3 regions of the [Clostridium] colinum genome follow, and region 1 is predicted to be linked to each of the others. Evidence: predicted binding sites of a transcription regulator. Region 1 holds the regulator's gene; each other region holds the start of a gene.
What was found. Region 1 encodes Rex, which represses fermentation and respiration genes when NADH is low (regulators of the CRP and FNR family bind a similar motif). Its sites were predicted from a motif close to ATTGTTAANTANTTAACAAT; they were not measured.
Positions count from the first base shown of each region.

Region 2: nox (H2O-forming NADH oxidase) is a predicted target of Rex. The motif match lies at 4,812-4,831, and genes of this name have one in related genera.
Region 3: adhE (bifunctional acetaldehyde-CoA/alcohol dehydrogenase) is a predicted target of Rex. The motif match lies at 9,125-9,144, and genes of this name have one in related genera.

Region 1 is NZ_OW712331.1:1,515,667-1,526,375, reverse strand. It holds gene hprK (HPr(Ser) kinase/phosphatase) at 1-911, shown strand, start outside; gene NBW53_RS07490 (ROK family protein) at 949-1,893, shown strand; gene murB (UDP-N-acetylmuramate dehydrogenase) at 1,978-2,871, shown strand; gene rapZ (RNase adapter RapZ) at 2,880-3,746, shown strand; gene whiA (DNA-binding protein WhiA) at 3,771-4,670, shown strand; gene NBW53_RS07470 (HPr family phosphocarrier protein) at 4,672-4,917, shown strand; gene NBW53_RS07465 (NCS2 family permease) at 5,237-6,571, shown strand; gene NBW53_RS07460 (redox-sensing transcriptional repressor Rex) at 6,726-7,364, opposite strand; gene abc-f (ribosomal protection-like ABC-F family protein) at 7,497-9,392, shown strand; gene NBW53_RS07450 (small, acid-soluble spore protein, alpha/beta type) at 9,677-9,871, shown strand; gene NBW53_RS07445 (SseB family protein) at 9,925-10,317, opposite strand.
Region 2 is NZ_OW712331.1:490,125-500,833, reverse strand. It holds gene pflB (formate C-acetyltransferase) at 1-51, opposite strand, end outside; gene NBW53_RS02515 (vWA domain-containing protein) at 400-1,740, shown strand; gene NBW53_RS02510 (AbrB/MazE/SpoVT family DNA-binding domain-containing protein) at 1,856-2,122, shown strand; gene NBW53_RS02505 (hypothetical protein) at 2,187-2,795, opposite strand; gene NBW53_RS02500 (rhomboid family intramembrane serine protease) at 2,860-3,888, opposite strand; gene NBW53_RS02495 (pro-sigmaK processing inhibitor BofA family protein) at 3,938-4,183, opposite strand; gene NBW53_RS02490 (DUF2508 family protein) at 4,193-4,477, opposite strand; tRNA gene NBW53_RS02485 (tRNA-Arg) at 4,612-4,684, shown strand; gene nox (H2O-forming NADH oxidase) at 4,946-6,280, shown strand; gene NBW53_RS02475 (HAD-IB family phosphatase) at 6,364-6,957, opposite strand; gene yfcE (phosphodiesterase) at 6,971-7,513, opposite strand; gene NBW53_RS02465 (acylneuraminate cytidylyltransferase family protein) at 7,895-8,608, opposite strand; gene neuC (UDP-N-acetylglucosamine 2-epimerase) at 8,618-9,778, opposite strand; gene neuB (N-acetylneuraminate synthase) at 9,778-10,709, opposite strand, start outside.
Region 3 is NZ_OW712331.1:1,649,334-1,660,042, reverse strand. It holds gene NBW53_RS08115 (GNAT family N-acetyltransferase) at 1-103, shown strand, start outside; gene nspC (carboxynorspermidine decarboxylase) at 100-1,236, shown strand; gene NBW53_RS10190 (zinc-ribbon domain-containing protein) at 1,346-1,405, shown strand; gene NBW53_RS08105 (DUF2085 domain-containing protein) at 1,728-2,135, shown strand; gene NBW53_RS08100 (polyribonucleotide nucleotidyltransferase) at 2,434-4,542, shown strand; gene NBW53_RS08095 (phosphodiester glycosidase family protein) at 4,950-7,823, opposite strand; gene NBW53_RS08090 (LCP family protein) at 7,848-8,933, opposite strand; gene adhE (bifunctional acetaldehyde-CoA/alcohol dehydrogenase) at 9,289-10,709, shown strand, end outside.

The DNA.
Region 1 (10,709 bases):
TAAAAATAGAAGAGTTAGTTAAAGAATATGAATTAAAAAATTTAACACCTAGTGTAGATTTTTCTGAAAAAACTTTATCTCATCCAGAAGTAAACAGACCAGCCCTACAATTAGCCGGATTTTTTGAATATTTTGCTTCTGAGAGAATACAAATAATAGGGCTTGTAGAACATTCTTACATAAATACTCTAACTAAAGAAGAAAAAGAAGAAATATTTGAAAAAATATGTGCCTATAAATTACCTTGTATAGTATTTTGTAGAGATTTACAGCCACCAGAAGAATTTTTAAATATTGCTATAAAATATAATATTCCTATATTTCAAACACAAGATGCTACATCAGAGTTTGAAAGCGAAGTTATAAGATGGTTAAGAGTTCAACTTGCACCAAGAGTTACAATGCACGGTGTTTTAATTGACATATATGGTGAAGGTGTTCTTATAATGGGAGAAAGTGGTGTTGGTAAAAGTGAAACAGCACTAGAGCTAATAAAAAGAGGGCATAGACTTGTTGCAGATGACGCCGTAGAGATTAAAAAAGTTTCACATAATACGCTTGTTGGAAGTTGTCCAGAGGTTATAAGATATTTTATAGAGCTTAGAGGTATTGGTATAATAAATGTAAAACAAATGTTTGGAGTACAATCTGTTAAAGACACTCAAGCAATAGACCTTATAATAAAATTAGAGCCTTGGGAAAAGGGAAAACAATATGATAGATTAGGTATTAACGAAGAATATATGGATATATTAGGAAACGAAATAGTATGTCAAACTTTACCAGTTAGACCAGGTCGTAACCTTGCTATGATATGTGAATCGGCAGCAGTTAACAGAAGGCAAAAGAAAATGGGATATAATGCAGCTCAAAATTTAAGTGATAGAATAATGAAAAGTATAGAAAATTAATTACATAATATTTAAAATATTTAAATAGGAGATAAATATGTACTATATAGGAATTGATTTAGGTGGTACAACTATAAAAGGTGGTATTTTAACAGAAGATGGAAAAATAATAAGGACTATATCAAAACCAACTTTACCACAAAGAGAAGATAGTGAAATAGTAAAATCTATGGCTTTGGTTGCTTTAGAGCTTATAAAAGAAGAAGGGCTAAATATAAAAGATATACATAATATAGGAATTGGAGCACCAGGACTTATAGATAGTAAAAATAAGGTAATAGTAGCCTCTAGCAATATTAATTTTAATAATACAAATATTGAAAAATATATGAAAAATCATATAAATTTACCTATATATTTAGAAAATGATGCAAACTGTGCTACAATAGCTGAATTTTTATGTGGTAGTATGAAAGGATATAAAAATGCTATAATGCTTACTATTGGTACAGGCGTTGGTGGTGGTATTATATTAGATAGTAAAATAGTTAAAGGTAGCTATCTTGGTGAAGGTGAGTTAGGGCACACTATTATAGACTATACTGGCGGAGAATATTGTGGTTGTGGCCAGAAAGGTTGCTTGGAGACATTTTGTTCTGCTAATGCTATTATAAAATATGCAAAACATTTATTAAAAGATGAAAAAGAAAGTAAAATTTTACACTTTGCAGAAAGTTTTGATGATATTAATGCAAAAAATATTTTTGATGCATATGATTTTGGAGATGATATAGCAATAAAGGTTATTGAAAGATTTAATACATATTTAGCTATCGGTATAGTAAATTTTATTAATATATTTAAGCCAGATGTAATAGCTATTGGTGGGGGAGCTTCGGCAAGAGGAGAAAAACTTACAAAACCAATAGAAAAAATTGCTCAAAAAATGATTTATGGAAATGGATTTGAGACAAAAATAGTGCCAGCTACTTTAGGCAATGACGCCGGAATAATAGGAGCAGGTATGATTAGTAAGGTGTAAAGTTTAATAATAAAAACTATATAAATAAAACTTAAAATATTACATATATTATAAGTATATTGTTAGACTTGGAGGCGCTTTATATTGAATATATTTGAAGAAATTTTAAATAAAGAACAAATTTTTATAAATGAGCCTATGAAAAATCATACAACATTTAAAATAGGTGGTAATGCAGATTATTTATTACTTCCTAATACAATACAAGAAATATTAGATTGTATAAAAATTTGTGAAAAAAATAATATAGACTATTACATTATTGGTAATGGAAGTAACCTTCTAGTTTCAGATAAAGGATTTAGAGGGGCTATTATAAAGTTATTTAAAAACTTTAATAATATAGAGATAGATAAAAATATAATAAAAGTACAATCTGGAGCTACATTAAGCTCTATTGCTAAAAAAGCATATGAAAACTCCTTAAAAGGATTTGAATTTGCAGCGGCTATACCAGGAACTATTGGTGGCGGAGTTAGTATGAATGCAGGAGCATATGGTGGAGAGCTTAAAGATGTTATAAAGGAAGTTACTATTTTAGAAAATGGTAAAATAATAACTTTAGACAATAAAGATTGTGAATTTGAATATAGAAATAGTAAAATATTAAAAAATAGGCTAGTAGTATTAGAAGCTATAATTGAACTTGAAATTGGTGAAAAAGAAGAAATACTTGAAAAAATGAAGCAAAATAACAAAGCTAGAAATGAAAAACAACCAGTAGAATATCCTAGTGCTGGTAGTACATTTAAAAGGCCAGTAAATAATTTTGCAGGTAAATTAATTATGGAGGCAGGATTGGCCGGAAAAAGTATTGGTGGAGCTTGTATATCTAATAAACATTGTGGATTTATAATAAATAATGGAAATGCCACTTGTGAAGATGTTTTAAAATTAGCAGATTTTGCTTGTAAAGAAGTTAAAAATAAGTTTAATATTACCCTTGAAAAAGAAATACGTGTTATAGGTGAAAGTTAGGTGATAATATGAAATACGTCATATTAACGGGTATGTCTGGAGCTGGTAAAAGTAGTGTTTTAAAATTTTTTGAAGATATAGGATATTTTTGTGTAGATAATTTACCACCTTCTTTAATACCAAAGTTTATAGAACTTTGTGATAAGCCAGCTACCGAAATAGAAAAAGTTGCTATAGGTATAGATATAAGAGGTGGAAAGCTATTTGATGATTTTTTTACGTATTTATCTGAGATGAAAAATGAAAATCACTCTTTTGAAATATTATTTTTAGACTGTTCTGATGATGTATTGTTAAAAAGATATAAAGAAACAAGAAGAAGCCACCCCCTTGCAAAAGGTGAAAGATTAATAACAGGAATAATAAGAGAAAGAGAACTATTAAGCGATATAAGAAGAAAATCGGATTATATTATTGATACAAGCCATATTTTAGCAAGACAGTTGAAACAAAAAATAAATGATATATTTATAGAAAATAAAGAGTTTGATAGCCTTATGATAAATGTTTTATCTTTTGGATTTAAATATGGTATACCTAGTGATGCAGACTTAGTATTTGACGTAAGATTTTTACCTAATCCATTTTATATAGAAGAATTAAAACCACTTACAGGTAATGATGTTTCTGTACACGATTATGTTATGAAATACGAAGAAAGCAATATATTTTTACAAAAATTATTAGATATGATAAATTTTTTAATACCTAATTATATAAAAGAAGGGAAAAATCAATTAGTAATAGCTATTGGTTGTACAGGAGGTAAACACCGTTCTGTAACATTAAGTAATGAACTTTATAATCAACTTAATAAATTGCAATATAGTACTATTATCACACATAGAGATATTGACAAAGATAGTAAGAAATAGTATATTACAATAAGGTGATAAGATATGTCTTTTTCTTTAAATGTAAAAAAAGAAATTTATACAATAATTAATAATAGACATTGTGCTATATCTGAGTTATCGGCTATTATTGACCACTGTGCAGATATAGGTTATAATCCTTTATTTATTAATATAGTATCAGAAAATATACTTTTATTAGAAAAATTTAAAAATCTTTTAAAATTTATTTTTGATATTGATGTTTGTATAACAAAAGATAATAGTAAAACACATAAAATTTTTATACAAAAAGAAGAATTAATAAATAAAATATTTAATATAATAAATAAAAATATATATGAAGAAGAATTATACAGCTCTATGATAGTAAGTAAAATATGCTGTAAAAGAGCGTATATAAGAGGAGCTTTTTTAGGTGTTGGATATATTTGTTCTCCAGAAAAAAACTATCATTTAGAATTTATATGTAACACATACAATCAAGCCCAAAATCTTAAAAATTTAATCAACTTTTTTGATATAGATGCAAAATGTATAGAAAAAAAAGAATATTTTATTCTTTATATTAAAGAAGCAGAACAAATAGTTGAATTATTAAACATTATAGAAGCACATAAATGCTTATTAGAGCTTGAAAATATAAGAATATTTAAAGAAGTTAGAAATAATGTTAATAGAATAGTAAACTGTGAAACTGCTAATCTTAGTAAAATTGTGTCAACAGGTGTTAAGCAAAAAGAAGATATAGAATTTATAAAAAAAACTGTTGGATTAGATTATTTGCCAAAGCCTCTTAAAGAAATAGCTATTTTAAGACTTGAAAATCCCGACAAAAGTCTTCAAGAGCTTAGTCAGATGACAAATCCTACAATAACTAAGTCTGGTGTAAATCATAGACTAAAAAAAATAAATCAAATTGCAGAAAACCTAAGGGGGAAATAAGATGAAAGAACAAAATTTAAAAATAACAGCATCTATCGAGGCAAGAGAAGTTGCATTAATTGTACAAATAGCTAGTAAGTTTACTAGCAACATTAAAATTATACTTGATGATAAAAAAGTAAATGCAAAAAGTATAATGGGTCTTATTGCCCTTGGCAGCTTAGATGGTAAAAATGTTACCATATTAGCAGAAGGAAATGACGAAGAAGAGGCTGTTAAAGATTTATCAGATTTTTTAACAAAATAAATTTTATGCTACCATTTTGGTAGCTTTTTTTATATTTGTAAATAAATATAATTTTTAAATAAAATATAAAGGTAGAAAATACAAAAATAAAATCAATAAAATAATACTTTATACACAAAGAAATATTATTGAAACAAAGAATATTATAATAATAATGTAATAAAAATAATTTTATCTCCTAAGTTTATAATAAAAATACAACATTTAACTAATAAAATTACTATATATAAACTATTAATAGCGAGCTTGACAATATTATGAAATTTGATATATTTATAGATGAGGTACTATTAAAAATAATTTATAGGAGATTAGAAAAATGAACTTATTTAAGCTAAAAGAAAATGGAACAGATGTATCAACAGAAGTTTTTGCAGGTGTTACAACATTTATGACAATGGCATATATATTAGTTGTAAACCCGAATATTTTAAGCTCAACAGGTATGGATAAAGGGGCATTGTTTACAGCAACCGCAATAGCAGCATTTATAGGGTGTTTAACAATGGCGCTTTTAGCTAATTATCCTTTTGGATTAGCACCTAGTATGGGACTTAATGCTTATTTTGCTTATACCGTAGCTAATGAATATGGTTGGCAATTAGCACTTTTTGCAGTATTTATTGAGGGTATCATATTTTTAGTATTTTCATTTTTTAATATTAGAGAATCTATATTTAATGCCGTACCAAAAAATTTAAAAAATGCCGTTAGCGTAGGACTTGGTGTCTTTATAACATTTGTAGGGTTACAAAATGCTGGTATTGTTGTTAAAGACCCAGCAACAGCATTAACTCTTGGTAATATAAAATCTGTAGGGCCAGCTTTAGCTATGCTAGGTGTTATCATCACTGTAGTTTTAAGTGTAAAAAAAGTAAAAGGTTCATTGTTTTGGGGTATATTAATAACATGGGGACTTGGTATAATTTGCCAGTTAACAGGGTTATACCAAGTTGATATAGAACAAGGACAATTTAACCTTATACCAGAAGGAATTATATCTATACCTCCTTCTTTAAAAGATATAAATATTTTTACAGCATTTAAAAGTATAGATTTTGACATTATAAAAATAACAGATATTGTTGTTATTGTATTTGCTTTTTTATTTGTAGATATGTTTGACACAATAGGGACACTTATAGGAGTTTCTGAAAAGGCTAAATTTTTAGATAAAGATGGTAAACTACCAAAATTAAAACAAGCACTTTTAGCAGATGCAGTTGCTACAACAGCAGGGGCTATGCTAGGAACATCTACAACTACTACATTTGTAGAGAGTGCATCTGGTGTTGCCGAAGGTGGTAGAACTGGTTTAACATCAACTGTTACAGGTTTATTATTTTTAGTATCTTTAATATTTTCACCTATATTTATTACAATACCAAGCTTTGCAACAGCTCCAATCCTTATAATAGTAGGTTTATTTATGATTGAAAATGTTGTAAAGATAGACTTTAGTGATTATACAGAAGGTTTACCAGCTTTTATAACTATAATAATGATGCCATTTACTTATAGTATAGCGGATGGTTTAGTATTTGGATTTTTAAGTTATGTATTTATTAAAATGTTAACTGGTAGAGCTAAAGAAGTTAATAAAGTAATGTACATATTAGCTATATTATTTTTATTAAAATTAATATTATCTTAAAAATTTAAAATATACTCAAAATAACTTAAGATTATTATAATTTTAAGTTATTTTTTTATTAAACAAAATATTTTAAAGTAACTTTTTTATATTTTTGAAAGGGTGTAGATAAATTCTGCACCCTCAAGTTATTTTTTTGTTAAAAAAATTAATTTTAGTCTTCTGTAATTTCTCCAGAGTTAAATCTGTAAGCTAATGTCATTAAACTATCTGTAAGATGAACATTTTCTACAATAATGCCATCAGATAATTTTAATTCAGTGTTGGAAAAATTCCAAATGCCTTTTATACCATAGCTAATAACAGATTTATATAATTCGTAAGCATTTACTCGAGGTACAGCTAATACAGCTATATCTATTTGATTTTCTTTTGTAAATTTTTCTAAATTTTTTATGTCTTGTACTTCTAAGTCTTTTATTTTAGTTCCTATAATATTAGAATCTATATCAAATATACCTATAAAATTAAAACCTCTTTTTTCAAAATTAGAATAGTTTAATAATGCTTGTCCAATCTTTCCAGCACCTAATATAACTAAATTATATGTTTTATTTAACCCTAGAATTTCTCTAATTTCATTTAAAAGAAGTTCTACGTTATATCCATAGCCTTGTTGTCCAAAACAACCAAAGGTATTTAAATCTTGTCTTATTTGAGAAGCTGTAATGTTCATTTTAGCGCTTAAGTCTTTAGAAGAAATTCTTGTTATACCATTATCTAGTAAATCTCCTAAAAATCTATAATATCTAGGCAAGCGTTTTATGACAGCTAAAGAAACTTTTTTATCCATTAACACCATTCCTTTATTAAGATATTAACAAAATTATACAACTTTGTTTTCTTTTTGTCAATGTTAGCTCTTTTAAAACTTATTATATTTTGTTATAATTGTTATAATTAATTAAAATATAGGAGGCAAAATATGATATGCGCTTGTAATAACATAAATAAATCTTTTGGTATAACAAATGTATTAACCAACATATCATTTAACATAAATGAAAAAGATAGAGTTGCTCTTGTAGGGGTTAATGGAGCTGGTAAGTCTACATTATTTAAAATAATAACAGGAGAAATATCTCAAGATAGTGGTGAAGTTATTATACCTAAAAATACTAAAATAGGATATTTTTCTCAAAATTTAAATTTAAATTTAAATGAAGATAACACACTATTTGAAGAGCTTTTAACAGTTTTTTCACACATAATAAATATGGAAATAAAGTTAAGAGATTTGGAAGAAAAAATGAGTATATTAAAAGATGAAGAGCTTAGCTTAACAATGAAAGAATATGACAAAGTGTGTGAATATTTAAATCAAAATAACGCATTTGATTATAATAGCCGTATAAAAGGTGTATTAAAAGGTTTAGGATTTGTAGAAGATGATTTTTATAAACAAGTTAAATGTCTTTCTGGTGGACAAAAAACTCGTATAGCTCTTGGCAAAATATTATTAGAAGAACCAGATATTTTACTTTTAGATGAACCAACAAACCATCTTGATGTAAAATCTATACAATGGTTAGAAAATTTTTTAAAATCATATAATAAAGCATTATTTATTATATCTCACGATAGATATTTTTTAAATAAAGTAGTAACTAAAGTAATTGAATTGGAAAATAGTAAAGCAACAGTATATAATGGTAATTATTCTGATTACTCAAACAAAAAGCATATAGCTAGAGAGATAATGCTAAAGCAATATTTAAATCAACAAAAAGAAATAAAAAAACAAGAAGAAGTTATAAAAAAATTACGCTCATACAATAGAGAAAAGTCTATAAAACGAGCAGAAAGCCGTGAAAAGCTATTAGATAAAATGGAGAAAATAGAAAAGCCAGATAGTTTGCCACCACAAATGCGTCTTACATTATCACCAAAAAAAGAAAGCGGAAATGATGTATTGACTGTTAAAAATTTATCCAAAAGTTTTGATTTTGAACTTTTTAATAATATATCTTTTGATATAAAAAAAGGGGAGAAAATAGCACTTATAGGGGCTAATGGTATAGGGAAATCTACATTAATAAAAATGATAATGAATAAAATTTCTATTGATAAAGGTAGTATTGATATAGGAGCCAATGTTATTATAGGATATTATGACCAAGAACAGGAAAATTTAAATATGGATAAAACAATATTTGATGAAATATCGGATACATATCCTAATTTAAAAAATGAAGAGATAAGAAATGCACTTGCCGTATTTGTTTTTACAGGTGATGATGTATTTAAAAAAATATCTAGTTTAAGCGGGGGAGAAAAAGGAAGAGTTGCACTTGCAAAAATAATGTTATCTAATGCAAACTTTCTTATATTGGACGAGCCTACAAACCACTTAGATATGGTATCTAAAGAAATATTAGAAGATGCATTAAAATCTTATACCGGAACTTGTATATATATTTCGCACGATAGATTTTTTATAAATAATACAGCAACAAAGGTTATAGAATTAACTAAAAATAAAATGAACGTATATTTGGGTAATTATGATTATTATTTGGAAAAAAGCCAACAACAAATAGATATAGCAGATAGCAATGTAAAAAAAGAAACCCAAGATACAAAATTAGATTGGAAAGCACAAAAAGAAGCACAAGCAGAACTTAGAAAAAAACAAAATGCTTTAAACAAGGTAGAAAAGCAAATAGAAGAAATAGAAGAAAAAATTAAAAATGCAGACGAGCAATTAAGTCTAGAAGAAGTATATACAAGCCCACAAAAATCTAGAGAAATATTTGAAGAAAAGAAAAAGCTAGAAGAAGAGCTTGATATATTATATGAACAATGGGAAAATTTAACATAATATGCAAGATAATATATGAAAAAACTAATCTATTCACACAAGGGCTAAAGCCTATATAAATCTAGCTTTTCACACAATACGAAGCTTTGCCTTGTATTGTGATTAATATTTTTATGTAAAACATAAAAATAATTATGCAAAGTAAGTTACCGCTAATATATTTTGTCTACGGTCTTTGATAATATGTTTTATAAATTCTCCTATATTATTTAAAAATATATAGGTATAAAATATAAAAAATTTTTTAATAATATTTATACTACTATATATTTAAAGGAGAAAGTATGAAAAAAGGTAAAAAAAAAGACGACAAACCTAAAACAAAAGAAGAACTATTAAAATATGAAATAGCAGAAGAATTAGGATTTATGGATAAAATAAAAGAGGGGGGCTGGAAGAGCTTAACGGCTAAAGAAAGCGGAAAAATAGGAGGGTTAATGACAAAAAGAAAAAGAGAAAAAAGACTTTACAATAAATAATAAACAAAAAATATAAGCCAAAAGCAGATAATACTGTTTTTGGCTTATAAAATTTAGATAAAAGTTTCTTTAGGTATAAACAAGGCCTCATCACCAATATTTATAACAAAACCTTTAGCATCTGTATCTACGCTAGTTAGCATATAATGAAAATCTTTAAGTGTAGCATCTATAGCTGTAAATTGATTATCTTTTTTAAATTTATTAAATTTATCCCAGTCTGTAAAAGCTAAGAAAAATTTGTTGTCATCTCCGTCTGTAATATTTATGAAAGAAACATCTGTATTGTTTAAATCATTAGTAGCATTTTGGTTTATTATAAAAACAGGAGAAAGAAATTTTGTTTTTTCAATTTCTTTTTCAAAATTAGCGTAATTTTCTTCACTTTTATCTTGTAATAAATTTTGCATTGCATTTAAAAAATCATTGTTAGAAACATTAGACATAATAACACCTCATTTATTTAATTTAATTGGTTGTTTACCGTTTTTAGAGATAGATAAAAATATAAATAATTAAAATGTTTTATAAATAGAAAATTACTATTAAAAAATCATAAATTAATATATATTTTTATAATAAATGTATAAATAAAGTGCATAGATACTCATAAAGTAAATTATAATTTAGCTATATTTATAGATTTTAAAAATTTATCACTAAATTTGACAAACAACCATTTAATTTTATTCGATTGATAGTTTATTATCATAAAAATAGTAACCCCTTAATCGATTATATAGACTATAATAAGAATAATTTGTTTAGCCTACAAAAATATTATATCCAAAAGACATAATTTGTAAAGCATTAATTTTAAATTATAACTATAATAAAT
Region 2 (10,709 bases), 1.0 Mb from region 1:
AATTTCTTTTTGCCAGCTACCACCAACAAAATCTTTCCATTCAGTGTTCATTAATCATTCACCCCTAAAATAACAATATTAAAGTTAAAATTAATTTAAAGTATATTAAATTAATATACTTTCCTTTTCATTTAACATTATATAATATATTTCTATATAAATCAAGATGCTTATTAATTAATTTAGTTAAATTTTTTTACTTATTTTTTTATGATTTTTTAGCATATTTAACAATATTTTTAATACTATATGTTATAGCTTATAAGTCCTATATTTAAACTAAATAAGTTTAATTAAAATATAATATCTTAAATATTTTGTAACCAAATTAATTATATTTAATATATTATTATTAGGACAACCAATGTCCTTAATTTATAACTTAAAAGGAGAATTTTTATGGGTTTAAATCTTTCAAACAAATTAATAGATAAAGATAATATTTTATGTAACGAAACATTTTTTGTAACACTTGCCCTTTCAGCCTCACCAGATATACAAAGTAATCCAACAGACATAGCTCTTGTTTTAGATAGATCTGGTAGTATGACTGGTTTACCGCTAGAAGAAGTTAAGATTGGTGCTAAAACTTTTATTGACATTATTGAAGAAGCTACAGATGGTACTCCAGATGGTAATATAGGTAGTGGTAGTAGAATTGGTATTGTAAGTTTTTCTACTGATGCAACAAAAGATGTTCCTCTTTCAACAGATGTATCTACTTTAAAAACAGCTATAGATGATTTAGTAGCTGGAGGAAATACAAATCATTCTAGTGCATTTAAAAAAGCAATGGAATTATTTGACCCTTCATCAAATAATGCTAAAGTTATAGTAATGTTTACAGATGGAAAAACAACTGTTGGGCCAAATCCTTCGATAGATGCCGCCCTTGCAAGAAGCTTAGGTATAACTATTTATTGTATAGGTCTTAATGGTTCTGGTGGTATAGATATAACTACATTAAATGATTGGGCCACTGACCCAGATAACACACATGTTTATATAGCCCCTACTCCTGATGATCTAGAAGAAATATTTAAAACACTTGCTGCAAATATATCTAAAGTTGGTGCAACAAATATTGTTATAGATGAAGTATTAAATTCTAATTTTAATATAGTAGAAATTCTTACACCTAATATAGGAAATGCAAGTTTAATAAATAATACTACATTAAAATGGACAATTAATGAGCTTGGTAAAACATCTAATGAAGGTGCCTCTTTAAGCTTTAAAGTAAAATATATAGGAGATTCATCTGGTATTTTTAATGTAAATGAGTCTATACAATATCAAGATAATGAAGGTAATATAGCTAATTTTGGAAATCCAGAAATTACAATCGATTGTACAAAAACAGTTATTGTAGACCCTTGTCCAGAACCAAAAAATATAGTTTTTGAAAATTGTGAAAATTATTTAGAGTATGATTTAGGAGATTATGCTTTAGACCATTTAGGACGTATATTAGAATTAAGTCTTACTATTAAAAATGTTTGTCCCAATAAAAAAGTCGCTCTAGCAATTACTGTAAATGAAATAGATGATAATAATACAGAAAATAAAAAAGCTATGAAAATAATTTCTGTACCAATCCATAATAGTAATGCATGCGAAGATATAAGACTTACAAATATAAAATTTGTTTTACCTGAAGAAGACAACCTTATATGTAAAGAACGAAAATTTGCAATAAGAGTTATTGGTAACTATATTGATGATAATCCTATTTGTTAATTTTTTTATTGACAATAATTATAAATAATGTTATCATATGTAAAAAAATGTTATTTTATGTAGATTTTTGTCGTTTTATGTAAAATAACTTTTATAATACTTAAGAGGTGATAAAATGAAATCAACTGGAATAGTTAGACACATAGATGAACTAGGAAGAATAGTTTTACCTAAAGAACTTAGAAACAAATTTAACTTACGTTATAGAGATGGTTTAGAAATTTTTATTAAAGATGACTTTATAATTTTAAAAAAATGTGAATCTACAGATATTTTTAATGGCGATGCAAAAGATTTAATTGAATATGAAGGTAAAAAAGTTTCCATACAGTCTCTCAAAAATTTAATTGAAATCGCTAAAAAAAATGGTTATAATATATAATAAATTTACTACTTGATTATTAGTTATGCTATAAAGATAAATATTATATTAAAAATAGGTTATTTTATAACCTATTTTTAATATATGTATTAATTTCTAACCAATTAGGATAAAAATCTAATATATTTAATATTCTCCAAAATGATTTTTCATCTTTTATTAATTCTAAGCTTAATATGTCGTTAATCATTATATATTTTAATATATCATTAGGTACATATAACTTAATTTTTTTATTAGTATATATATTGTTCATTATCAAATAATTATCAAACCACTTTGTATATACTAAAAAAATTCCATTTTTATAATTTTCTTTATTTTTTAAATAACTTTTTTTATAATTATTGAAATCTACTATTTTATTATTAGAAAAACACTTACTTGATTTATAATTTTTTATATAATTACATCTATTTATTTCATTTAATATAATTTTTTCATCTAGCTCTATATCTATATCTAAAAAATTATTAAAAAACTTTACTATTTCATCTACTCTATCTTTTTGATTATAAAATAAATAAACATTTATTAAATCATTAAAGTTTTCAAACTTTTTATAATTATTAATAAAAAATTTATAAAAAGACATATATATGTTTTTTTCATCTTCATTTAAATATTTTACCCTTTTTAAATTACATAAAACATTAAATATATCTCTATTCATAATTTATCACCTACTATGTTAAAATATTTACATAATAAATGATATTTATACTATTAATAAAATATTACTTATTTATAATTTTTTTATATGTTGTATTATAGTATATAAAGCATACAATAAATCCCATTATAAATCCACCTATATGCCCTGCATTATCGATATTAACGCTACTAAAACTTGCTAATATACCTATAACACAAAATATACCTATTGTATAATAATCTAATCCATCTAACTTTATTTTTTCTTTTATAGAAAAGTATAAAGTTGCACTTTCTAATGCAAATATAGCACCACTAGCACCTATAGAATAAGTTTTTGTAAATATAATACTAAATATTCCACTAGATATTCCACCTATAAAAAATATTAACAAAAAGGCTTTCTTACCTAAATATTTTTCTATTCTTGTACCAAATATATATAAGCTTAAAAGATTTGATAAAAGATGCATTATTCCAGAATGTAAAAACAAAAATGTTATAAGCCTATAAAACTCCCTATTTTTAAATAAATTCGGTGATATTCCGTAACTATATATAATAGCATCTTTATCAATTGACATATTTGTAAGCATATATGATAGCATAATAATAAAAATAGTTGCGTATGTAAGATAGCTATTTTTAGATATAACATAGTTATTTTTTTTTAATTTTATCCCTTTAAAATCATTTTTTAAAGAGCTATTAATATATTTTTCTATATCTAAAAATTTAGTTGGTTGGTTTGATTTTTTTATCATTTTTTTATTTAATAAATCTACGCCCCATAATATGCTTATAATTTTATTATCTAAGTTTAACTCATAGTCTAAAAAATTAATATCTTGTTTTGAAAAATTTTCTCCTATTAATATTTTTATAATAAATATTTTTGATAAATTATAATTTTTTAAAATAATTTTACTATATTCTTCTACAGTATTAAAACATTCTTTATAATTTTCATCATTTGATATAGGTACAATTAAATATCCATTAGTTCCTATAGTTTTAAAATAAATATCTTTATTAAAAATAATATTTTCTATTTTAAAAAAGTCATTATTTAACAGACAGTCATTAAAGTTTGACAAAAATTTTAAATTCATTATTGTTTCCTCTTAAATATTAAAATGTAAAATTTTCTATGTTTGTATTTTATAACAATATTTGTAATATGTAAAGGCAAATTATACCTGGTATACCTAAAATACCAGCAAAAATGCCTGTAAAAATATTTATATTTAAATGTAATCCATTAGATTTTAGTAGTATATTAAATATATAAATAAATAATACACCCAATAAAAAATTAAATAAAATATTTATAGCATACTTATTATATAAGATTAACACTAAAACAAGTATGCCTATCATCATATAAATAATTGCATTAGATGTCATACCACCCTCCTATGATGCTGGAAATTTTTGTAATATTTGTGGAAAGTTTATTACTATCCCTTTTTCTTTACTAAGTTTTAAAAAATAATCATATTTTTTTTGCAAAGACATTATTTCATATATTATACTATCTATTAACGTATCATCATTAGCAAAGTTTAAACATAGCTCTGCATACTGTAATTTAACTTTAGTATCTTCTAAAAAATATATAATCTCTGTTGCTTCACTATCTAAAGAATTTGTAGATTTTAATAAATTTTTTCCTTTTTTTAACAATAATAAATTTTCCATTTGTACCCTCCATAAACTATCTAATAAAACTTATCTATGACTTTAGTATTAATATAGTCAAATTTTTACTTATTTATTCTAAAAAATAACAATTAGTTGACTAAATAATAACAATTGTTTAAAATAATTTATATGCACTCTTAGCTTAAAAGGATAGAGCTTTTGGCTCCGGACCAAAAGATATGGGTTCGATTCCCATAGAGTGCATCTTTATCAAATAAATATTTAAACTATAAATTATGTTAAAAATAACCATATTATTGTATTTATTTATAAAATAATTTATGTATCTATAATATATTAAATTATTTTTGTATATTTTTAATATAAATTATTAAATAAAAATTTAACAATAATAATTATTAAAAATCGTTTATTTTTATTTAATTCTTATTGTTGAATAATTCCTTGTAATATAGTATAATATAAATATACATATAATTAATTATTATTTGGAGGAATATTAATATGGAAAAAATTATTGTTGTTGGTGCTAACCACGCTGGTACTGCTTGTATAAATACAATACTTGATAATTATAAAGACAAAGAAGTTGTAGTATTTGATGCTAATAGTAATATAAGCTTTTTAGGTTGTGGTATGGCTCTTTGGATTGGTAAACAAATAGCTGGTCCAGAAGGTTTATTTTACTCTAACAAAGAAATATTAACTGGCAAAGGCGCTAAAATCTATATGGAAACAAAAGTTGACTGTATAGATTATGCTAATAAAAAGGTTTGTGCAACAGACAAAAATGGAAATAAAATAGAAGAAACTTATGATAAAATTATTTTAGCTACTGGGTCTTTACCTATCACTCCAAAAATTGAAGGTATGGAACTTAATAATGTGCAATTTGTTAAATTATATCAAAATGCTGCTGAAGTTATAGAAAAATTAAAAGACGATAGCATAAAACACGTTACAGTTGTTGGTGCTGGTTATATTGGTGTTGAGCTTGCTGAAGCATTTAAAAGAAATGGTAGAGATATAACTTTAATTGATTGTGCAAGCACTTGTCTTTCTGGATACTATGACCAAGACTTTACAGATATGATGACAGAAAATTTAAAACAAAATGGCGTACAAGTTGTATTTGATGAAATGGTTAAAAAAATAGTAGGTAAAGACAAAGTAGAAGGTATCGTTACAGATAAAAATGAATATAAAACAGATATGGTTATTCTCTGTATTGGGTTTAGACCAAACAATGAACTTGGTAAAGATGATTTACAATTATTTAAAAATGGTGCATATGTTGTTAACAAAAGACAAGAAACTAGCATAAAAGATGTTTATGCTATTGGAGATTGTGCTACTGTTTATGATAACTCTATCAAAGATACAAACTATATAGCTCTTGCTACAAATGCTGTACGTTCTGGTGTTGTAGCAGCCCATAATGCTTGTGGTACAGATATTCAAAGCATTGGTGTTCAAGGGTCTAATGGTATAAGCATTTGGGGTCTTAATATGGTATCTACTGGTCTTACATTAGAAAAAGCTAAAGCAAATGGATTTGATGCTATCACAACTGAATTTGAAGATTTACAAAAACCTGCATTTATAGAACATAACAATGAAAAAGTTAAATTAAGAATAGTTTATGATAAAAATACAAGAGTAATTTTAGGTGCTCAAATGGCTTCTAGAGAAGATATATCTATGGGTATCCATATGTTCTCTTTAGCTATACAAGAAGGAGTAACTATTGATAAATTAAAATTATTAGATATTTTTTTCTTACCACACTTTAACCAACCTTACAACTATATTACTATGGCTGCATTAACAGCTAAATAATATATAATAAACTAATAAAGGCTAAAGATAATCTTTAGCCTTTATTTTTAAATAAATATTTTAAAAAATATAATAAATTTTTATTATTTAAGTTTTTTTCTATTGTTTTTATATTCCCACCAAGGATATAAATTTTCTTTATCTACTATGTAACTTTTTTTAGCAAGCTCTGCTAAAGGCTCGTCTGAAAAAGAATCTGAATAAAACTCTCTTATTATTGTATTAGGTCTTTCTTTATTAAGCCTTACTACCTTTTCTTCACCATAACAATTAAGCCCTGTATATTTACCTGTTTTTTTATCTACTTTAGATGCTATTAAATGTTCTATTCCTATCTTTTTACATATAGGAGCTAACAAAAATTCTGGAGAAGCCGATATTATAATATCTGTTTTTTCTTGTTTATCATAATACCAACTTTTTATATTTTTTATATTTATATCCCAAAATTTTTCTACTTCTCTATCAATGTTCTTAACTATTTTAAAACAACTATAAAATTTTTCTTTAAATTTTGTTTTTTCCATAATTCCTAAAGAAAATGGTATAAAGTAAATAAATTGTTTAGGCAAATATATTACTATTTGAGGTTGTCTCTTTAATAAATATAAGTAAAATTTTTGTGTACTATCTCCATTAAATATTGTTTTATCAAAATCGTAAACATTTACTTCCATAACATTACTAAAACTAAATCTGTATAGATTTTAGTTCTTTTCCTTCTATATTTTTTATAATAAATTTTTTATCTTCATAAATCATATAACTATTTTCTTGATTTTCTTTTGGCATAGATATAGACCCTGGATTTATGTATAAACCTTTTTCAAGTTTTTCTATTATATTAATATGTGTATGTCCATGTATTAATATATCGTTATCTCCTATATTAGGCATATTATCTTTATTATATATATGTCCATGTGTTAAAAATAAATTTATTCCATCTACATTTATTATATTATAATCTGAAATAATAGGAAACTCTAAAACCATTTGGTCTACTTCCGAATCACAATTTCCTCTAACACATATAATTTTTTCTTTAAATGTGTTTAATGTTTTAAATACTTCTTGTGGGTTATAATGTTTAGGTAAAGGATTTCTTGGACCGTGATATAATATATCCCCTAATAAAACTATTTTATCTGGCTTTTCTTTACATATAATATTTTTTAAAACATTACAATAAAACTTTGAACCGTGTAAATCTGATGCAAATAATATTTTCAATTTATATTCCTTCTTTCATTTTTAATATAATAATAAAAATTAATAAATTTAAATTATTTTCGAACAAATGTTTGATTTTTTTGTGATTTTATGCTATTATATTACTATAAATTACAAATTATTACTTATTAGGAGGTTATTTTTATGAGTTTACATATAAAATTTTTTATAGGGCTTTTTATTAGTTGCATTTGTTTTTTATCTTCTTTTATTATTTGTGCTCTCCTATCTTGCCCTACTAAAATTATGATTTTATTTTGTACTAGTTTTTTAATAATAATGCTTATTTGTTTTATAGGCTTTTATATGTCATATAATAACCTTAGTATAAAGTTACTTATACCAATTAAAAAATTTTATTATATAATATTGCTAACCATTTTATAAAGTTTTTGGTAAATTTATTACTTTATTTTCAATATAAAATTTAGCTATTTCTAAATCTATAGGGTTATCTATATCTAAAGAATGATATTTGTCCATTATATAACCATACTTATTGTCTTTTAAATATCTATCATTATTTATATCATTAGTATAATTTATATATATAGCTCCATTTAAAATATAATATTTTTCCATTTCCTGTCTTAAACTTATATCACTTTCTATTAATGGAGTTATTTTATTATCATTACTTATACTTCTTATTAATGTAGGATTTTTATCTGTTTCTGTAATAGATAAAATACTTGGTAAATTATTATTTATAAGCATTTCTAATGCTTCATCTATATGTTGGTGTGTTCTAAATGGTGATGTAGGTTGAAGTAAAATAATTATATCATAAGTTTCTCCAACATCTTTTAATCTTTTTAAAGTATATACTATAGATGTTATAACATTAGAGTTATCTTCGGCTAAATTTTTAGGTCTAAAAAATGGAACTTCTGCACCATATTGTTTTGATATTTTAGCAATATCTTCTCCATCTGTACTTACTAAAATTTTATCTACATAGTTACTTTTTTTAGCTGCATTTATAGTATATGATATTAATGGATTTCCTGCTAAATCTATTATATTTTTATTTTTTATTCCTTTACTTCCTGCCCTTGCTGGTATAAAAGCTAAAACTTTTTTATTATCTATCATTTTTTCACCTTAAAAATTAATATTATAAAACTTTTTACTACAATCAACATTTTTATTTAAAAATTGTTTTATTAAAAATACTATATTTTTACAAGTATCATTCTTTTCATATGGATTTTTGCAATTTTTAATTTCATTTCTAAATTCATGACTTAAAGCTTTTTCTATTGCTTTTTTTATTTCACTAACTTCAACTTTACAATTAATAACACTGTCACAAGTAATTCTACCTTTCTGTCTAATACCAATATTTACTGTTGGTATACCAAATGATGGTACTTCTATTATGCCACTAGATGAATTTCCTACAACTGCATCTACATACTTTATTGCACTAAAGTATTTTATTTGCCCCATTGTGTCAAAAGCTATTGCATTTTTATTTTTATCAACATATTCATCTATCATATCATTAATAATTCTTCCATCTGTATCTGCATTTGCTTTAGTAAAAATAACATTAATATTTTCTATCCTATTAATAGCGTCTAAAATACTTTTAAATTGCTCCTTAGAAGATATACTTTCTAATGTAACTGGATGAAATGTTACAACAATTGTATTTTTTTTAATATTAAAATTAATACTTTCTTCTAATTCTTCTTTACTTAAAAGTTTTAATTTTTTTACATTTTCTGTACCTATAGCTCCTACATTAAATACATATTCTGGTATCTCACCTAATTGTATAACCCTTCTTCTATATTCTTCAGTACTAGTAAAATGTATATGACTCATTTTTGTTATACAGTGTCTTATAGTATCATCAATAGCACCTTCTGTTATTTCTCCACCATGTAAGTGAGCTAATTTTATATTATTAATCATAGCAGCTATAGACACAGCTAAAATTTCATATCTATCACCTAATATAACAACTATATCTGGATTTAGTCTTTGAAATACTTCACCAAAACTTATAATAGCAAGCCCAATAGATTTATTTATTCCTATTTTAGTATCCGAACTTAAAAGCATTTCAACTTTTTCATCTATAAAAAATCCATCTCTTTCTATATTTTTATATGTAAGCCCAAATTCACTTGATAAATGTGCTCCTGTTGCTACTAATTGTAATTTAAGGTCTTTATCATTTTTTATTTCTTCCATTATTGGCTTTAATAAACCATATTCAGCCCTTGAACCAGTTACAATACATACTTTTTTCATTACAGTTCAATCCTTTCATCTGTAACAAAATCTCTTTTTGCAGTTTTTCCTAAAACTTCGTACCATTTCATAGGAGATAAGCCATCACCTGGTCTTTTTATAGCCATATTTTCTTGTGTAAATTTTTCTCCTTTACATATATTACATTTTGCTACAATACTTTTTCTTGCTATAGTAATATTTTTTTGTTCAGATTTAGATGGAGCTTTTATACCTGTCCCCATAGCTTTTTCAATATTTCTAATACTATTTACCATTTGTCTTAATTCATCTGGCTCTAAACTTGCCTTATGGTCTGGACCTTCAAAATTTTTATCTAATGTAAAGTGTTTTTCTATTATAGTTGCTCCTAGTGTTACTGCTGCTATAGCTACTTCTATACCGTCTGTATGATCAGAATATCCAATTGGTAAATTTAATTCTTTTTCCATTGTTTTTATTGCTAATAAATTTACATCTTCCATAGGTGTTGGATATTCTGTATTACAATGTAAAACTGTTATATTTTTCCTTTCATTTTTATTAAGTATATTTATAGCCTCTTTTATTTCTTTTAAATCACTCATTCCCGTAGATAAAATTATATTTTTATAAACTTTAGCTATCTTTTCTAAATATATTAAATTAGTTATTTCTCCAGAAGGTATCTTGATAATATCTACTCCTAATGTTTTTAATAAATCAATACTTTCTATATCAAATGGTGATGATAAAAACTTTATATTTTCTTTATCACATATTTTTTTTAAATAAATATGGTCTTCTTTAGATAACTCTAACTTTTTTATCATACTATATTGAGTATCATCATTTTTAGTATTTTTTATTTGGTATTCTGCTTTTTTTGCATCTTTAGATACAAGTAAATCAGCTTTAAATGATTGAAACTTTACTGCATCAACACCTGCTTTTTTTGCTTCTAAAATCATTT
Region 3 (10,709 bases), 130 kb from region 1:
TATAGCTATTAAATTTTATAAAAAATTAGGATTTAATTTTAATGGAGAAACAGATATTAACGGAGAATTGGTTATGTTTAAATTTTTTAAGGAGGAAAAATGAATATAGATTTTAATAGTTTGCAAACACCTTGCTATGTTGTAGATGAAAAATTACTTAGAAAAAATCTTGAAATATTAAAATATGTACAAGATAAAACAGGAGCAAAAATTTTGCTTGCAACAAAAGCTTTTTCTATGTTTTCTACATTTAATATTGTAGGAGAATATTTAAAAGGGGTAACTTCTAGCTCATTATTTGAAGCAAGGCTTGGATATGAAGAAATGGGAAAAGAAGTTCATATATATGCTCCAGCTTATGTAGAAAAAGATTTTGATGAAATTTTAAAATATAGCGACCATATAGTATTTAATAATTTTAATCAGTATAAAAAATATAAAGATAAAATTAAAGAGTGTGATAAAAAGATAGAAGTAGGTATAAGGATTAATCCAGAATACTCTGAAATAGAAACAGATTTATATAACCCTTGTTTTACAAATTCACGAATGGGTACTACGTTAGAAAATTTTGAAAAAGATTATATAGATGGGCTAGATGGTTTACATTTTCATACTATGTGCGAACAAAATTCAGATACATTAAAGCGTACATTAAAAATTGTAGATGAAAAGTTTGGAAAATATATTAAAAATATGAAATGGTTAAACTTTGGTGGAGGTCATCATATAACTAGAGAAGACTATTATTTAGACACACTTATAGAATGTATTATGTTTATAAAAAATAAATATAATATAGATGTATATCTTGAGCCTGGAGAGGCAATAGCATTAAACACAGGATTTTTAGTATCAACTGTTTTAGACACTATGAAAAATGGTATGGACATAGCTATTTTAGACACATCGGCTACATGTCATATGCCAGATGTTTTAGAGATGCCTTATAGACCTAAAATAATAGGTGCAGGAGGCCCTAATGAATATGATTATACTTATAGATTAGGTTGTCCTACTTGTTTATCTGGTGATGTTATAGGAGATTATTCTTTTAAAAAACCTTTAAAAGAAGGAGATAGATTAGTTTTTTGTGATATGGCAATTTATTCTATGGTAAAAAATAATACATTTAATGGTATAAATTTACCTTCTATATATTTTAATACAGAAAAAGAAGGTATAAAGCTAATAAAACACTTTGGTTATGAGGATTTTAAAAATAGATTATCATAGTGCATAAAATATTATATAATATTTTATATAAAAATGTTGAAAATTGTCAGAGATTATGATATAATTTGCAAGAAATAAATTTTAGGGGTAGTTTTTCCGGTTTTGCAAAATTTGTGGAAATCAAATACCAGAAGATAGTAAAGTATGTCAAAATTGTGGAGCTAGATAAGATATAGTAGTTGATAGTGGAAATTTAGGATATTTTTGCTTAGGGTTTTGTATTCCAATAGCAGGTCTTGTGTTATATTTAGTATGGGAAGGGAAAAAGCCAAAAACAGCTAAAAAATGTTTAATTGGATTTTTAGTATCTATTTCATTATCAATTCTATTTTACATATTTTATATTTTATTAATTGTTTTAGGTGTGTTGTTTAGTGCTTAATATAAAAAGGTATAATTTATTTATACCTTTTTTACTAATGTTAAGTAAATTATAAACTTATATAAAATTAATTGTAATTAAATTTGTTAAAAATTATTTAAGGTGGAATATGTATAGTAAAATAGAAAAATTTTTAAAAATACTTTTTATGTGTCATTGTATGCCAGATAGGTCTTTTTTTTATAAAGGAAAGCAGTTTCCTATTTGTGCAAGATGTACAGGACAACTTATAGGAGTTATAGTAGGTATAATTTTTATAGTAAAATTAAAAGATATTAAAGGAATATATATAATATTATTAACTATGCCACTTATATTAGATGGATTTATACAACTTTTAACAAACTATGAAAGTAATAATATAAAAAGGGTAATAACTGGGTTTTTACTCGGAATAGTAATTATAGCTATTTTGGTAAAATTACATTTTTTTGCAGTTAAAATAGCCTTTGAGATGGTAGAAAAAATACAACCAAGTAATGCTATTATAGAAAAATACGAACATATAGTTAACTAATATCAAACTTAAAGATAAAACAAATACTCGATTTTTATTATGAAAAAGCCAGATTTTTAGTAGTATAATCTTTTATGCTATTAAATAGGCTTTTTTATATTGGTTTAAAACTTAAAAAAATGAATATTTATCTTTTAAAACAGTTTATATAAAGCTTATACTATAAATTAATATTTGATTATTAATATATAAAAATATTTAAAAAACATTGTTTAAAAATATAAAAAGTGGTATAATTATACTTAATGTACAATTTATAAAAATATTAATTTTAGATTGGATACGAAAGGAGAAATATATGTATAATACGTACTCTACAACATTAGCAGGTAGAGAGCTTTCTGTCGAGATAGGTAGAGTAGCTGAACTAGCTAATGGAGCAGCTATTGTTAGATATGGAGATACAGTTGTTTTAGTAACTGTTACTGCATCTGAAAAAACAAGAGATGGTATAGACTTCTTCCCATTAAGTATAGACTATGAAGAAAGATTATATTCTGTTGGTAAAATACCAGGAGGATTTATAAAAAGAGAAGGTAAACCAACAGAAAAAGCTATTTTAACTTCTCGTCTTATAGACAGACCTATTAGACCATTATTTCCAAAAGATTATAGAAATGATGTTGGTCTAGTAGCAACTGTTTTATCTGTAGACCAAGATTGTAGCCCAGAGATAGTATCTATGATAGGTTCATCTATTGTATTATCTATATCAGATATACCGTTTAATGGACCAACAGGTGCTGTTATGGTAGGCCTTATAGATGGTGAATTTATAATAAATCCAACAGCAGACCAAAGAGAAAAAAGTGATTTATCTTTAACTGTTGCATCTACAAAGCAAAAAGTAATGATGATAGAAGCTGGTGCAAATGAAATAGATGACGAAACAATGTATAATGCAATTATGCTAGCTCATCAAGAAAATATAAAAATAGCAGAGTTTATAGAAAATATTGCTAAAGAAATAGGGAAAGAAAAACATAGCTATGAAGAGCATAGTGTAGATAAAGATTTATATAGCAATATAGTAAATATTATTACAGATTCTAGAATGGAAAATGCAGTATTTACAGATTTAAAGCAAGTTAGAGACGAACAAATAACAGCGCTTAAAGATGAAGTTATAGAAAAGCTTTTAGAACAATATGAAGGTGAAGACCAAGAAGGATATATAGTAAAAATAAATGAGGCTATATATAAATATGAAAAAGAAACTGTACGTAGAATGATTTTAAAAGACCATAAAAGACCAGACGGACGTGGGCTTGAAGAAATTAGAAAACTTACTGCTGAAGTAGATATATTACCAAGAACACACGGTTCGGCTATATTTAGTAGAGGACAAACACAAGTTCTTACAGTTACTACATTAGGAGCTATAAGTGAAGCTCAAAAATTAGATGGTTTAGACGAATTAGAAGTATCAAAAAGATATATACATCATTATAATTTTCCAAGCTATTCTGTTGGAGAAACAAAACCATCTAGAGGTCCAGGTAGAAGGGAAATAGGACACGGAGCTTTAGCAGAAAGAGCACTAATACCAGTTATACCTTCTGAAGAAGATTTTCCATATGCTATAAGGCTTGTATCTGAAGTTTTAAGCTCTAACGGGTCTACATCTCAAGCTAGTGTTTGTGGGTCAACACTTTCTCTTATGGCAGCTGGTGTACCTATAACTAGACCTGTGGCAGGTATATCTGTTGGTCTTGTTACTGGTGATACAGATGATGATTTTGTTTTATTAACAGATATACAAGGTTTAGAAGACTTTTTTGGAGATATGGATTTTAAAGTTGCAGGTAGTCATAAAGGTATTACTGCCATACAAATGGATATAAAAATAGATGGATTGACACCAGAAATTATTAAACAATCTTTACAAAAAACAAATGAAGCTAGACAATATATATTAGATGAAGTTATGCTTAAAGCTATTAAAGAGCCTAGAAATGAACTTTCTAAACACGCTCCTAAAATAGCATTTTTACAAATAGACCCAGAAAAAATGGCAGATGTTATAGGGCCTAGAGGTAAAACAATTAATAAAATATTAGAACAAACAAATGTTGATAAAATTGATACAGAAGATGGAGGAAGAATTTTTATTTCATCTCCAGACCAAGATAAGATAAATAAAGCTTTATCTATTATAAAATCAATTGTTAAAAATCCAGAAGTTGGAGAAATATTTACAGGTAAAGTAGTAAGAATTATGAATTTTGGTGCTTTTGTAGAAATTGCTCCAGAAAAAGAAGGACTTGTTCATATATCTAAACTTTCTAAAGAAAAAGTGGCAAAAGTTGAAGACGTTGTTAATATTGGTGATGATGTTATAGTAAAAGTTACAGAAATAGATGAACAAGGCAGAATAAATTTATCTATTAAAGATGCTTTAAGCTAAAAATTAGTTTAAAATATAAATATTTAATAATAATTAAAAGTGATATTTACATTAAATTTTAAATATCACTTGTTTTAGTTTATTTATTAATGTATTTATAAAAATTTTATAAGTTTAGTTTTACTTGTTACATATGATATTTAGTTTTTATAGTTTTTAAAAAAGAAAAAATTAAAGGATATAAAAAAGTGTATAGTTTCTAACTTTAGACAAAATATTTTATGAGTAATTTTTTTATTTTTATGCTTTGTATAAAAATTCTAGTCACAATATGGGGTTTTGCTTCGTATTGTGTAAAAAGTTAGATTTTTAGCCCTTGTGTAAATAAATCAGATTTTTTTGCGATACTGTAGATAAGGTATACAACCTAAGGCTATAGAAAAAATTTATAGCCTTGTTTATATTAGTTATTTATTTGCATTATAAACATTACAAATTTCATATTTTAAATCATTTTCACTTGCTCTTATTTTTAAATATTTATAATTATTTAAATTATTAGGGTCAGAATTTGTCAAGCCATTTAATGTAATATATCTAACACCGTCTTTAACAAATATATTTGATTTATCTGAAACAGCAGATACAACAATTACATTTTTATCTGTTTTATCAACAAATTCTTTTAAAATTTTGTGTAAAAGTTCGTTTTCTCTTTCACCTTTAAGACTGTTATTTTGGTCCCATATATTTTTATCCATAGTTATGAGAATATTTTTTTTGCTTTGATTTTCTAAATAACTTTGAAGCCATCTCCATTGGTCTGGGCTTTCTGTTCTCATAACACCACTTTTTGTAGCGAGATTTATAATAGATAAATAATTTGTATTAGTGGTAGTGTATTTATTATTCCAAGATATAGTAGAAACACCAGTGTTTATATCTTCTAAGTTAGTTGGACCTGCAAAAACTAAAGCTCTAGCGTTATTTTTCATAACGTTTATACTATCTTGTAAAACAGTTTTAGAATTAGGGTTAGATTTAGTTGCTGTTTGTCCAAAAACATTTATATCTTCTTCTACATTAGTAGGTGCAACTTGGCTTATAGGCTGATTTAAATAATCTTTATAAGAATTTATAAGTTGTCCACCGTCTGTTCTTTTTGTCATAGCATTTATTCCATCTATATATACAGTACCACTTTCTTTAGCCGTTGTGCTTTGTGTAGCAGCATATATTTTATCAATTCTAATAGGATAAGCAACATTTGAAGGAATAGCAACATTTGCAGTAACCCATTCATTAGAGTTCATTTCATTTAATATAGGTAAAATATATTCTTTATTATTATTATCTTTTAAAACCATTTTTAACATATTGCCACTAGCATCGCCTTTTACTTGCATTTGGATTGAAGTTGGGCTATTGTTTAATATTATTGGCTGTTTTTCAAAGCAAACATAACTAGCTTGAGGGGTAGGAACATTTTCTTTAAAGTTATAGCTTAATAAAAGGCTATTTTTCCCGTCATAAGCCACAGAATTTGTTATACCCGCACCACCAGATACTGTTTTATCTGCTGGGAAATACATCATAAATAAATTTCTGTTTTCTTCAAATGAAGTAACAGGGCTAGGGGTACTACCAATAGCAATAGTTATAGAGGCAGTAAGACCATTGTATGTTGCAGTAAGAGTAGCTAATCCTTCTGCTTTAGCATAAAATTTATTATCTTGAATATATCCTAAATTTTGATTATCTACTGTCCAAGATACTAAGGAAGAATCTATTGCTTTAGAAAATCCATCTTTATTTATAGCATCTATAGAAAGAGAAGTGTTTTCGCCAATAGAAAGAGAACTTTTACTAGCTTTTGGTATTATAGAGCTAAATCCTTCTACAGATTCAAAAGTAACTTGTCCAGTAGCTCCATTTGGATAAGTTGCATTTATAGTTAAATTTCCTGCATTATTGCATAAAAAGTGATTACCATTTATAGTACCATCTGTTTCATTATTAAAAGTAAATGTAACTTGATTAGGGTCTATATTAACAGGGTTTTTATTAGCATCTATACCAGTTACTTTTAAAGTATAAGTTAATCCAGATATTATTGCATCATCTTCATTTTTATCAATACTTACTAATAAAGAAGCGACATCACCCGTAGTATTTGTGCTTTTAACACCTATTGCATTAGGAACAAGTCTAGGAGATTTTTCTGAAACATTGTTTACTATTTTAACCGAACTTTCACCTTCTTCTCTTAAAGCAACAGTTGTAGAGCCACCACCATCAAGATGTATAGCATCATATGCACCATATTCTAATAATATGTTAGCCATTTCACTATGCGTAGCACCAACGCTTTGTCCACGTCCATCTACGGCAACAAGTATAAGTTTATTTTTTTCTTTATTTACACCAACAGCACTACGAGGTTGTTTAGAATTTGGAGAAATAGCCAAACCTGTAGAAACAGGTGAGCCATTTCTTAATATTTCGCCACCGGCAGAAATACCAGTTAAGACTTCTGATATATTTTTATTTTCTCTAAAAACAAATTTATAACTTTCTGTAAATGTAAGATTATCACCTACATTAAATGAAGCTAATTTTTCAGAAGCAGTAGCTTTGTCCATAACTATTATATATCCATTTTCAGGTATTTCTACAACTTCTCCAGCGCCAGCTTTTTTTGTAATTTTTTTATTTTCAACAACTATTTTAAAAAGGTCTTTTCTTCTTTTATCTAAATCTTGTGTATTAGTTATTATAGTTCTATCAAAATATACTGGTTTTTTAAAATCTGTTATTTTATTTTTAGCTTGTAGCTCTAATGAAATTTTTTCGTTATATAATCTTAAATTAGATTTTATATAGTCTATAAATGCATTACCATATCTATCTAAAAAAATTCCAGCATATTTGTTAGATGAGGCATTATAATAGTTTTGAGCTTCATTAACATTTCCATCTACTATTATTTGTCCCATACTAGAAGTAGGGTTACCAGAGCCAAAAAAATCGGCATTAATACCAGCAATAGCGTTATTTTCTTTTACAAGTGTTTCTACATTTTTTTTAACTCCGTGTTCTGTTGTAGAATCTAATATCTCAACATCTATATTAGGATTTGTTAAATCTATTGTTAAAACATAAACATCTTTCCAACCAGACTTATACAGACGTTCACTTTTTTCATAAATAAGTCCATCTGTAAGAGTTTGTATTTCTTTATCTGTATATAAAAGATTAGTATCTGCAAAAACACTTTTAGGTATAAATGTAGATAAACTTATAGCTAAAGCTAATGTAGATATTAAAAATTTTCTTTTCATAGTTACCTCCTATTTAGTTTATTATTAAGATTTTGTTTTACTGTTAGAGCTAGTTTCAACTTCTTCAGAAGTAGAAGAGGTAGTAGTTTCTTGGTCTGGATCTGTGTTTCCATAGAAAAACTCATTAACAATATCTTTTGTGGTATTAGGGTCAAAAACATAATAAGATAAATTATCTATCATTTGTGGAGAACCTGGCAAGGTCGCTGATTTCATTTTATCTGGATTAATATTTTGTATACACCCCATATATTTAGGGAAATTTGATATACTAAAATCTGTTTCTACATATTTAATAAGATTTAAAGCTATTTCTCCTAAATTATTCATAATAGTTTCCTTGTTTAAAACTTGTGCAACAAATTCTTTTATAAATTGTTGTTGAACTTCTACTCGTTGTAAATCTTGTCTAGCATAGCCTTTTCTAAAACGAACTAAGCCTTCTGCGTCATCACCGTTTAATAATTGACGTCCTTCTTTAAGGTTTATATATAAATTTTGAGTTGGGTCACTATATTTAAGTCCACCTTTTGGGACTTCAAAATATATACCTCCAACAGAATCTACAATATTTTTAAAAGCCTTTAAATCTACCTTTACATAATAATCAATTTTTATGCCAAGCATATCTTCTATACTACTTTTTAAAATATCCATACCACTACTTTTAGTATAAGCATATACAGAATTAGCTTTCATATGGCTTGGCGCACCTCTATTTACACTACGAAGAGTTTTAAGTTTATCACCAGTAAAGTTTATGTATGTATCTCTAGGTATAGAAAGTAAGTTTATTTCTCCAGTAGTACTAATAAAACTAGCAACCATTATAACATCTGTTAAATTTTCTGCTTTATCTACGCCAGTTATTAACACATTTGTTCTAACAGGGGGAGTAAAAATACTTTTAGACTGTTGCTCAGATTGTTGTTTTATTTCTTTATCTGTTATAAGAGCAGAGCTCCTTTGTTTTAAAGGGTCATAAGCAGGTTCGGCATTAAAAAATTTATAGCTTAAAAATATAAGTAATAAAGCTATAAAAAAAACACCTAAAATACTAAAAAATATATAAAAAAACTTTTTTTTATATTTAATATCCAAATTTTTCATAAGTATAAACTCCTAAAATGTTAATTGAATTAAAGTATAACAAAACATATTTATTTTTTCAAGGTAAAAACATTTTTTTTAACAATTTATTAAAATTTGTAATATATTTGTAATGTATAAAAATTTTTTTTATAATTATAAAATAGAAATTTATGTAAAAAATTAAATTTGGTAAAATTTTTTAAAATTATATTGACAAATAAATAACAATACTATATAATATAATTGTTAAATAAATATCAAACAAATGTTGGATTTTATGAATATTAAAATCTAAAGTTTTATAATTTTATTTATTTTACATTATTTATCTTTAGATTATAAATATATTATATCATTTTAGGAGGAAAATTTTATGGCTAACAAAAAGCAACCTATAACTATTGTTAATAGTGAAGAAACTTTAAAAGCAAGAATGAAAGAGCTTAAAGAAGCTCAAAAACAATTTGCTACTTATACTCAAGAGCAAGTAGATGAAATATTTGCAGCTGCAGCATTAGCAGCTAACAAACAAAGAATTTATCTTGCTAAAAAAGCTGTTGAAGAAACTGGTATGGGTATTGTAGAAGACAAAGTTATTAAAAATCACTATGCTTCAGAATACATATACAATAAATATAAAAACACAAAAACTTGTGGTGTTTTAAGCGAAGATAAATCTTTTGGTACAAAAGTTATTGCAGAGCCTATTGGTACAATAGCGGCTGTTATACCTACTACAAATCCTACTTCTACTGCTATTTTTAAAACATTACTTGCTTTAAAAACTAGAAATGCTATTATAATAAGCCCACATCCACGTGCTAAAAATGCTACAATAGAAGCGGCTAAAATTGTTTTAGATGCAGCTGTTAAAGCTGGTGCACCAGAGGGCATTATTGGTTGGATAGATGAGCCATCTTTAGAGCTTACAAACCAAGTTATGGCAGATGCAGATATTATATTAGCTACTGGTGGACCTGGTATGGTTAAATCTGCTTATTCTTCTGGTAAGCCTGCTCTTGGTGTTGGAGCTGGTAATGTTCCTGCTATTTTTGATGAAACAGCAAACGTTAAACTTGCAGTAAACTCTGTTATACACTCTAAAACTTTTGATAATGGTATGATTTGTGCGTCAGAACAATCTGTTATTGTTCACGAAAAAATTTATAAAGAAGTTAAACAAGAGTTTATAGATAGAGGCTGTTATGTATTAAAAGACAGTGAAATACAAAAAGTTAAAGATACTATATTAATTAAAAAAGGTAATGCTTGTGCATTAAATGCAGACATAGTTGGTCAACCAGCATACAAAATTGCTGAAATGGCAGGTATTAAAGTTCCTAAAGAAACTAAAATATTAATAGGTGAAGTTACATCTGTTGACCCATCTGAACCTTTTGCACACGAAAAATTATCTCCTGTTTTAGCTATGTATAAATTTAAATCATTTGACGAAGCTTTACAAAAAGCAGATACATTAGTTAAAGACGGTGGTTATGGACACACTTCTTCTATTTTTATCGATACATTAGTTGGTAAAGAAAGATTAGACCAATTTACAGCTATGATGAAAACAGGACGTATTGTTGTAAACACACCTTCTACTCACGGTGGTATTGGTGATATTTATAACTTTAACCTTGCTCCTTCATTAACACTTGGTTGTGGTACTTGGGGTGGTAACTCTGTTTCTGAAAACGTTGGTGTTAAACATTTAATCAATACTAAAGTAGTAGCTGAAAGGAGAGAAAATATGCTTTGGTTTAGAGCTCCACAAAAAGTTTACTTTAAAAA